4 regions of the Streptomyces sp. NPDC050528 genome follow, and region 4 is predicted to be linked to each of the others. Evidence: riboswitches for the same ligand, from Rfam matches in the RefSeq annotation. Region 4 holds a riboswitch; each other region holds the start of a gene.
What was found. Region 4 has a riboswitch for cyclic di-AMP ahead of ACIBK4_RS00855 (transglycosylase SLT domain-containing protein). Riboswitches for the same ligand answer to the same signal wherever they lie in the genome.
Positions count from the first base shown of each region.

Region 1: it holds a riboswitch for cyclic di-AMP, as region 4 does, so the genes downstream of both, ACIBK4_RS11545 (NlpC/P60 family protein) here and ACIBK4_RS00855 (transglycosylase SLT domain-containing protein) in region 4, are expected to answer to the same signal.
Region 2: it holds a riboswitch for cyclic di-AMP, as region 4 does, so the genes downstream of both, ACIBK4_RS18810 (transglycosylase family protein) here and ACIBK4_RS00855 (transglycosylase SLT domain-containing protein) in region 4, are expected to answer to the same signal.
Region 3: it holds a riboswitch for cyclic di-AMP, as region 4 does, so the genes downstream of both, ACIBK4_RS25750 (C40 family peptidase) here and ACIBK4_RS00855 (transglycosylase SLT domain-containing protein) in region 4, are expected to answer to the same signal.

Region 1 is NZ_JBITHH010000003.1:36,903-39,094, reverse strand. Features, by position in the region: gene ACIBK4_RS11545 (NlpC/P60 family protein) at 1-1,160, opposite strand, end outside; cyclic di-AMP (ydaO/yuaA leader) riboswitch at 1,169-1,342, opposite strand; gene ACIBK4_RS11540 (DUF1996 domain-containing protein) at 1,677-2,192, shown strand, end outside.
Region 2 is NZ_JBITHH010000005.1:116,202-118,393, forward strand. Features, by position in the region: gene eno (phosphopyruvate hydratase) at 1-373, opposite strand, end outside; gene ACIBK4_RS18810 (transglycosylase family protein) at 686-1,384, opposite strand; cyclic di-AMP (ydaO/yuaA leader) riboswitch at 1,394-1,562, opposite strand; gene ACIBK4_RS18815 (transglycosylase family protein) at 1,757-2,192, opposite strand, start outside.
Region 3 is NZ_JBITHH010000007.1:380,838-383,029, forward strand. Features, by position in the region: gene ACIBK4_RS25740 (ATP-dependent Clp protease proteolytic subunit) at 1-250, shown strand, start outside; gene ACIBK4_RS25745 (hypothetical protein) at 258-566, shown strand; cyclic di-AMP (ydaO/yuaA leader) riboswitch at 906-1,085, shown strand; gene ACIBK4_RS25750 (C40 family peptidase) at 1,089-1,562, shown strand; gene ACIBK4_RS25755 (ATP-binding protein) at 1,648-2,106, opposite strand.
Region 4 is NZ_JBITHH010000001.1:171,256-173,447, forward strand. Features, by position in the region: gene ACIBK4_RS00850 (HAD family hydrolase) at 1-733, shown strand, start outside; gene ACIBK4_RS00855 (transglycosylase SLT domain-containing protein) at 843-1,319, opposite strand; cyclic di-AMP (ydaO/yuaA leader) riboswitch at 1,325-1,526, opposite strand; gene ACIBK4_RS00860 (CocE/NonD family hydrolase) at 1,758-2,192, opposite strand, start outside.

The sequences.
Region 1 (2,192 bases), on a different contig from region 4:
TGCCACTCCTGCCGCGGCGGACGCCAGTCCGGCTCCGGCGTGGCGTACGAGGTCCGCTGCTCGGTCACCATGGGCATCTGGCCGGTGGACCATGCCTGTTGCTCGGGGACGATCGGCATCTGGCCGGTGGACCAAGCTGGTTGCTCGGGCGCGATCGGCATCTGCCCCGTGGACCAAGCTGGTTGCTCAGGGACGATGGGCATCTGGCCTGTGGACCAGGCCTGCTGCTCGGGGATGACGGGCATCTGCCCGGTGGCCCAAGCCTGTTGTTCGGGCACGATCGGCATCTGGCCCGTGGCCCACGCCTGTTGTTCGGGCACGACGGGCATCTGGCCGGTCGACCACGCCTGCGGCTCCGGGACCATCGGCATGGACCCGGTCGACCAAGTCGTCTCCGGGGTGGGCCAGTTGGTCTGCGCGGGCGGCCAGGTGGCACCCGTTGGGGCCGATTCGGTGCGCGGCGCCGCGATGTACGGGAGCAGCTCCAGGTCCGCGGTGAGCGGGTCGAAGACCGGCGCCGGGGCGGCGGCCGCGAGGGTGAGTTGCTGCGGTTCCACGACGGGTGCGGGCGGTACTTCGATGGCAGGCACGGGCGGCAGGTCGAGGACGGTCGCCTGCGGCATCTGAGCCATCTGCTGCATCTGGGGTGCCTGCGGCGCGGCGGGCGGCAGCGCGGCGACCGGCAGAGCAGTCAACTCCGCTACCGGGGAGGCGAGTTGCGGGGTGGCGAGCGCCGGCGCAGAAGTGCCTGCGGTCAGTTCGGCCACGGCGCGGCCGGGCGGCGCTTCGAGCGCTCGGCCGCCGCCCTCGGTCTCGGGGCGTCGTTCGGACCGCTCGGAACGGGGTGCCGCCGGACGCGCGGGAGTCCTGCCCGGCGGCAGGACCGCCGGTACGGTCGGGCCGAGTTGGGCACGGGCCCGGTCGAACCACTGCTTGGTGACGGCGTCGAGAGCGGGGTCGGAAGGACGCGACGCGCCAGGACGGGGCTCGACGCGCTGACGCGGACCCCCGGACATCTTGCGCGTGGCGTTGTAGTTTCCGGTGGCTGTCTCGGCCCTGTCGTAAAGGGAGTTGATCCGCCGCTGCACTTCGTCACGGCTGGGTCGGTCGTCCACGGTGGGGCCACTGCCTCCGGTGCGCGTACGTCGTTCTGCCGGCATGGCAGACGTGCTCCTTCCGTATCGCGCCTACCGGGTTAGCTGTCGGGTTCGGGCGGCCGATCACGGAAGGATTGCCCTACGACCCTTGCCCGGACGGGCAGTTGGGCCGATTCACCCCAAGTCGGTTGGGTCCCCGGTTCCGGCTGTCGCGAGCGACACACCGGATTCGGCGCAAACCGTGCGGCCCGGCGCTGATCGCCGGAGTAGGTCGTACGGTCTGAGCGTCAACTTAGCCAACGTGTGTGCCTCGTGTGAAGGTTGAAGCGCGATATGTCCGATACGTTTTTGTGACCTTTACCTCTCCCAAACGTGTCCCGGGCTCATGAGCCCGCCGAGCCGGGTGATCCATATGAGGTCGCTATGAATTTTTGGGACGGTTGAACACACCGGCATCCGGCTCCGTATTGGAACGGGGGATTTCCATGCCGGGACGATCCGGGCCGACCGATACGTGTAGGAGCAACTTCCTTGGCACGCAACACGCGCAGACGCCCCACGGGCGCACGACGCGCGACGATGGCAGCAGTCGCCCTGATGCTGGGCGGCGGAGGACTGGTGGCGGCGAACGTCTACGCGTCGGCGTCCGAAGGCTGGGGTGGTGATTCCGCCCAACAAGGGTCTCCGGACGCGGCGTCGGACGCCGCCACGATCGACTGCCCGGACATCGGCACCCAGTTGACGACGGTCCCGGACGAGGCGAAGACCGAGGTCGACGCCCAACTCGCGCTTCTGGACCAGCAGATAACCGAGGCCTACCAGAAACTGAGGGACTCGACGGAGTCCATACGCCAGGACGCCTCCTTCGCCGACAACGCGATCATGAATCCGTTGAAAGAGAAGCGGGCCGCGACGATCAGCCGGATCGACGACGCCATCGACCGTGTCGGCGACCGCCCGGAGGGACTCGACGCGCTCGCCGGCTGCACTCTGATCGCCCCCACGAACGAGAACGGTGACCAGGGCGGCGACGGGAACGGCAACGGCAACGGCGACGACCAGAGCGCCAGTGCGAGCGCGAGCGCCAGTGCCAGT
Region 2 (2,192 bases), on a different contig from region 4:
ACGCGGCGTGCGCGACGGCGAGGGAGACGCCGAGGATGGCGTTGGCGCCGAGCGAGCCCTTGTTGTCGGTGGCGTCCAGGTCGAACATCGCCTGGTCGATCAGGCGCTGCTCGGTGGCGTCGTAGCCGACGAGCTCCGGGCCGATCTGCTCGATGACGGCGAGGACGGCCTTCTCGACACCCTTGCCGCCGTAGCGGTTGGGGTCGCCGTCACGCAGCTCGATGGCTTCGAAGGCACCCGTGGAGGCGCCGGACGGAACGGCGGCACGACCCGTGCTGCCGTCGTCGAGGCCGACCTCGACCTCGACCGTGGGGTTGCCTCGGGAGTCCAGGATTTCCCGGGCTACGACGACGTCGATGGACGGCACGAGCATCTCCTTCTTGGGTTCTGACGCGGCTACGGCAACACCGCAGCGGCTCTGCGAGACGAGCCTAACCGGCTCGGGGCGATTGGCCATCCGGTCGGCCGCCTGATGGACAGAACCGAGAGTAAATTGTTTCCGAACGGAACAAAGAGTCCGGTAAAAATGCGCGCGGCTTGCAGAAGCCGGGCACAAAAAGCCCCGCCCCGGTGCGTACGGGGGAACACGCACCGGAGCGGGGAGCCCGTGGGGGACGGGGGTGACCCTCACGAGGTCTCCATGATGGAGCCCACGGATGTGAGGGCGCTGTGGTTCAGCTGAGTACTACTTAAGGTGGAGCTGCTGACCCGGGAAGATGAAGTCGGCGTCGTCGATGATGTCCTTGTTCAGCTTGAACAGCTGCTGCCAGCCGCCCTTCACCTTGTGCTTCTCGGCGATGGAGCTGAGGGTGTCGCCCTTGACGACCTTGTACTCGCCGTCACCCTTCTTGACCTTCTTGCCGGTCGGGGTGGTGACGGTCTTCTTGGCCGCCGGGCGCTCGGCGGAGCGGGAGGCGGTGGTGTCGCTCGTGGAACGCTCGGTGGTGCTCTTCGAGGAGCTGGTGCCGGACGAGCTGTTCGAGGAGGAGCTGGAGCTGCCGCCGGAGTAGGAGGCGCTCGACAGGCCGGTGCCGCAGGTGGGCCAGGCGCCCTTGCCCTGGGCGGCGAGAACCTTCTCGGCCACGGCGATCTGCTGGGACTTGGAGGCCTGGTTCGCGGTCGCGGCGTAGGCGGTGCCGCCGTACGCGGCCCACGTCGAGGCGGAGAACTGCAGGCCGCCGTAGTAGCCGTTACCGGTGTTGATGGACCAGTTGCCGCCGGACTCGCAGCTGGCGACCGTGTCCCACTCGGACGCGGTGGCGGCGGAGGCGCTGCCGGTCGCCATGAGCGGGGCGGCTATCGCGACACCGGTGACGCCGGCGAGCGTGGCGACGCGGGTGGCCTTGGACGGACGGCGGTGCTTGCCCTTGCTGGAAAACAGCATGGAAAATCCCAATCCCCTCACCGACGCCTGCGAGGTGAGCTGTCGGGTTCGGGCCGTGTGAGTTGCCCGGCCGCGCACCTCTCGGCGCACGACTTCACCCCAAGCCGCACCCGGCATCAACTGCCGGGCCCGGCGCTTACCTTGGGTCCCCCGCTCCTGCCTACGGCGCTTGACGCGACGACTGTTCCCGGAGGCCGCTGGCAGGACTCGGCGTTGCGGCAACCGGACGCTCGTGGTGACGAGCGGCCTTGACCGTAGACAGAGAATCCACGGGATTTCAAAGACGATCAGGCCTTCTGAGACTCATCCCACACTTTGATCAAACCGGACATTCCCGAGCGAAGCATGACGCGAACTCCCGCCGCCCTCTTGCTAGTTTTCGTCCGCTTCCGTGCCGACATCCAAGGTCTGACCGGCGGCGATCTGGGTCGGATCGGCGCCTATCACCTTTTTGTTCTCGGCGTAGAGTGCACGCCATCCGCCGTCGAAGCCAAGGGAGTCGGCGATGGACGCGAGGGAGTCGCCGGCGCGGACGGTGTACGTCTGCGGCGTCACACTTTCCTCGGCACTCGCCCCGCGGTGCTTCCCGGCACTCTGCTGACTGCTCCCCTGCTCGCCGGAATCACCGAGCGCGCCGGTGTCGACGAGGCTCGACTTGCCCGCCGCCTGGGCCGAGTTGTCCGATTCGTCGAGCTTCGGGGAAGCGGCGACCGAGTCGTCACCGGCCGAAGGAGTGGCGGACTTGTCGGACTTGGCGGAGTTGTCCGTCGCGGTGGGCGAGGGGCTGTCGCTCGACGAGTCGCCGGAC
Region 3 (2,192 bases), on a different contig from region 4:
CCAGCCCTCGCTCCCCGAGCCGATCCAGGGTCAGGCGAGTGATCTCGCCATCCAGGCAGAGGAGTTGGCACGCACCCGGGTCCAACTGGAGGAACTGCTGGCCCTGCACACGGGCCGGACGGTGGCGCAGGTGAGCGAGGACATCGAGCGGGACCGGATCATGGATGCCCAACAAGCCCTGGAATACGGGCTGGTGGACCGGATCGTGGCCACGCGGAAGACTTCGCTCATCGAGCACGGCGGGGAGTGAGCCGACGATGCTGCCGCCGGAACTGCCGCCGCTGCCCGCACTCACGCGCGCCGAGGGCGAGTTGATCGACCGTTACCTGGATGTGGCCGACCTCCTCGGCCGAATCAACCCGGCGCACAACGGTGACACGTACCGTGGTCTGCGGGCCGCTCAGGCGCTCGTGGCCAAGGCCGCCGAGCTCCGGGACGCGCTGGCGCTGATGCACCAGCGGGGCGAGACCGAGCTGCACGCCCCCACACTCGCGCGGGCGCTGCGCGTGCTGGACGGGGAGCGCCGCACGGCGCGCGTCACCCTGCCCTCGCCCTCCGACAGTTGACGGACGCGAAGCTGTCCCGGACGACGTCGAAACGAGCCGAACGACGTACCCCCGATCGGCGTAGTCGCGCCTCCGCGCATACGGCCGTCCGGGTTGCGCAACACGCGTAGCCCGAGGGCCGGATGAAGTGTTCCGGTGCTGGTCCGGGCGTCACACCCGCCTCGACACTCCCTCGAACACCGATGCGTTCAGCCGAACGGGTGAGTGGTGAGTAACCCCACAAATCCCCGGTTCCGTTGGGCTTTTCGGACATTCATAGGTGAAGATCCCTGTCTGACGACAAGACCCCGCCGCAGCGGCGGGGCGATCCGGGCGGACGCCGAGTCCTGCCGCCGCCCGGATGACAGGTCGACAGGATTGCATCGGCAGGAGTGGAGGACCCAAGCACGACGGGTCGCCGGGACGGTCACGCCATGACCGGGCCGAGCAGCCCTTGGGGTGAAGCCGCGTCAGCGGCCGGGCAACTTCGCCAGCCCGAATCCGACAGGTCATCCTTCACAGGCGGCTGACGAAGGGTTGCGCATGACTGCGCTCAATCGTGTCCCGTCGCTGATGGTCAGGGCCGGTACGGCCTCGGCCTTCGCCATCGCCGCCGTTGGCGGCTCCGTCGTGATACCGGGCGTCGCATCCGACGCCGCGGCCGCGACACCCGCGACGAAGGCACTCCAGGTCGCGGCGTCCAAGAAGGGCGCCCCGTACAGGTACGGGGCCACCGGACCGGGCCGCTTCGACTGCTCCGGGCTCACGCTGTACTCGTACAAGAAGGCGGGCAAGAAACTGCCCCGTACGGCGGCCCAGCAGTACAACAAGACCCACCACATCTCGGCCAAGAGCCGCAAGGCCGGGGACCTCGTCTTCTTCCACTCGGGCTCCAGCGTCTACCACGTCGGCATCTACGCCGGCAAGGGAAAGATCTGGCACGCCCCGAAGACCGGGGACGTGGTGAGACTGCAGAAGATCTGGACCAAGAGCGTCTGGTACGGCCGGGTCAGCTGACCCACGCCGAAAACTCCCGAGGGGGTGGCGGTCTCCTGACGGACCGCCACCCCCTCGGGCGTCCGGGGACGTTCACCACGCCGTTCTACGGCTCCTGCTGGCCCGCGGCGGTCACCGGGCGGGCCGGTACCGTCCAGGGCACCTCGATGGATACCGTCTTGCCGCCCTCCAGGGTGGGCCGGACCTTGAGCCTGCCGCCGCACTCCGCGGTCAGCCAGCGGATGATCACCATGCCCCGGCCGTTGTCCTGCTGGACGGCGGCCGGCAGGCGTTTCGGGAACCGGGGATGGCTGTCGGTGACGCCGATGCGCAGCCGTTCGTCACGCTCCAGCTCGATGTCCACCGTGAAGGTGGGTGACTGCCCGAAGGTGTGCTGTACGGCGTTGGTGGCGAGTTCGGAGACGATGAGGCGGATGGTGTCGGCGACCTCCGTGTCCGCCGGAAGTCCCCAATCCACCAGGGTCCCGACCACATACGTGCGGGCGGCGGAGACCGAGGCGGGATCGCTCGGCAGAGTGACGGATGCTTCCAGATGGTCTGCCATGGCGCGGTCGTCCCTTTCCCGCGGGACCGGTGTCCGACACGGAGCGGATGGTTCGAGTACGGTCCCGGACTGGTGCTTCTTCGCCA
Region 4 (2,192 bases):
CTCCGACCGGTCCCGCATCGCACTCGCGAGGGTGACGGCGGCCGGCGCCCGGCACCTCGTCGTCACCGGCAGGCCGGCCCCGAGGGTGCGCCCGTTGCTCGAAGACCTAGGCTCCAGAGGGCTCGCGGTGTGCGGACAGGGCGCGCAGTTGTACGACGCCGGCGCGGACCGTCTGCTCTGGTCGGTCACCCTGGACCGGGAGTTGGCGGAGACCGCGCTCGGCAAGATCGAGGCGGAAGTGGGCCAGGTGTACGCGGCGGTCGACCAGGACGGCGTGGACGGCCTGACCCTGATCGAGCCCGGCTACTTGATGCCGCACCCCACGCTGCCGGCGGTACGGGTGGGCAAGCGGGACGACCTCTGGTGCGAACCCATCAGCAAGGTGTTGCTCCGTCACCCCGCCCTGGAGGACGACGAGTTGGCCTCCACGGCCCGCTCGGTGGTCGGTTCCCTGGCCTCGGTCACCATGTCGGGCCCCGGCACCGTCGAACTCCAGCCACTCGGCATCACCAAGGCGACGGGACTGGCCCTGGCCGCCCAACACCTGGGCCTGCGCCCGTCGGACACCATCGCTTTCGGCGACATGCCGAACGACATCCCGATGTTCGACTGGGCAGCCCACGGGGTGGCAATGGCCAACGCCCACCCCGAACTCAAGGCGGTGGCCGACGAGGTGACGTCGTCGAACGAGGACGACGGAATCGCCCTGGTACTTGAGAGATTGTTCAGCTGAGATTCTGAATGGCCCCGAAGGGGCGCATTCAGGGGCGCGGGGAACTGCGCGACCAGCCACGACGGCGGTGTCACTCAAAACACAACCAGTCGTGGCTGATCCAACGGTTCTAGTAAGCGCCGTACACGTTGTCGATAGACCCGTACACCGCCGCCGCGTAGTTACAAGCAGCCGTGATGTTCGCAACCGGGTCATACGGGTCGTACGAGGTCCCGGCAACGTGATACGCGCTGAACGTCGGGTCGATGACCTGGAGAAGCCCCTTCGACGGCGTACCCGCCGCCGCATTGGAGTCCCAGTTGTTGATCGCGTACGGGTTACCGGAAGACTCACGAATCACGTTCCGGTAGATCCCGTTGTACGTACCCGGAATCCCCTTCTGCGCCATGATCGCGAGCGACTCCCGAATCCACCCGTCAAGGGTGTTGGGGTACCCGGCAAGAGTGGTGGACGCGGTGGTCGACGTGGTGGCCGCGGACGCGGTGGTCGCACCGACGACAGGCAGGGCCAGGATCGCCGCACCGGTACCGGCGATGACGACACGGCGGACGAGGCGGGCGCGGCGGGACTGAGCGGATGCAGGCATGACGAGGTTCCTCTCCGTCGCCTGCGAGGTGAGCTGTCGGGTTCGGGCTGGGAGGTGCCCGGCCAGGCCCTTGCGGACGTGACTTAACCCCAAGCCGTTCCGGTCGAGATGACCGGCCCGGCGACTTACCTGGTTCCCCCGCTCCTGCCGTGCGAGAAGTTCGTGACTGGGATGCCGGGCGGCGGCAGGATTCGGCGTTCCGCTCGACAGGCCGGGAAACTATGCGAGAGCACATGTCCGGAACAAGTGGCGGAATCACACCTAACCCCTATTGACCTTGGTCTGAGGCGTATGGGGCACTTGATCCTTTGCGCGAGCCAAGGGTCAACTGTCAAATGCCGTAAGGGAAAACGCGGGCAGACCAGGACACAGGTCACGCACAGAAACGCGTGACCCAACTCACGGGAGGATTAAGAACGGCAAATCGGGCATTCGCCCTCAACTGGCAGTTCTCGGAATCCTTTTCTCCCAAGTGCGGTGGAAGATCACTTCTCCACCCTCGGTGCAGATCACCTCATTTGAGGTAAGAAAGTCCGTTTCGTCGCAAGTAATCTCCGACCGCGTACGCACGCTCGTGTCCCACCCCAGCTCCGGCCGATGCAGCCGGATCGACCACTCCGAGAGGGTGCGCGCGGACAACGGGTCCGACTCGTCGATCGTGTACGTCTCCAACGCGTCCTCGGTGAACTCCAACCCGTCCGGATATACGCGCGTCCCGCCGTACCGGGGGTCCACCTCCAGCCGCCACTCGCCCTTCGCCACATCCCGCACGACCAGCCGCTCGGGCCGCGGTTCGTCCAGCGTGGCCGGGTAGTTGACCCCGAGCGGCTCGGCCTCCTCGGGTTCGTCGAAACCGATACCGGAGGTCAACTC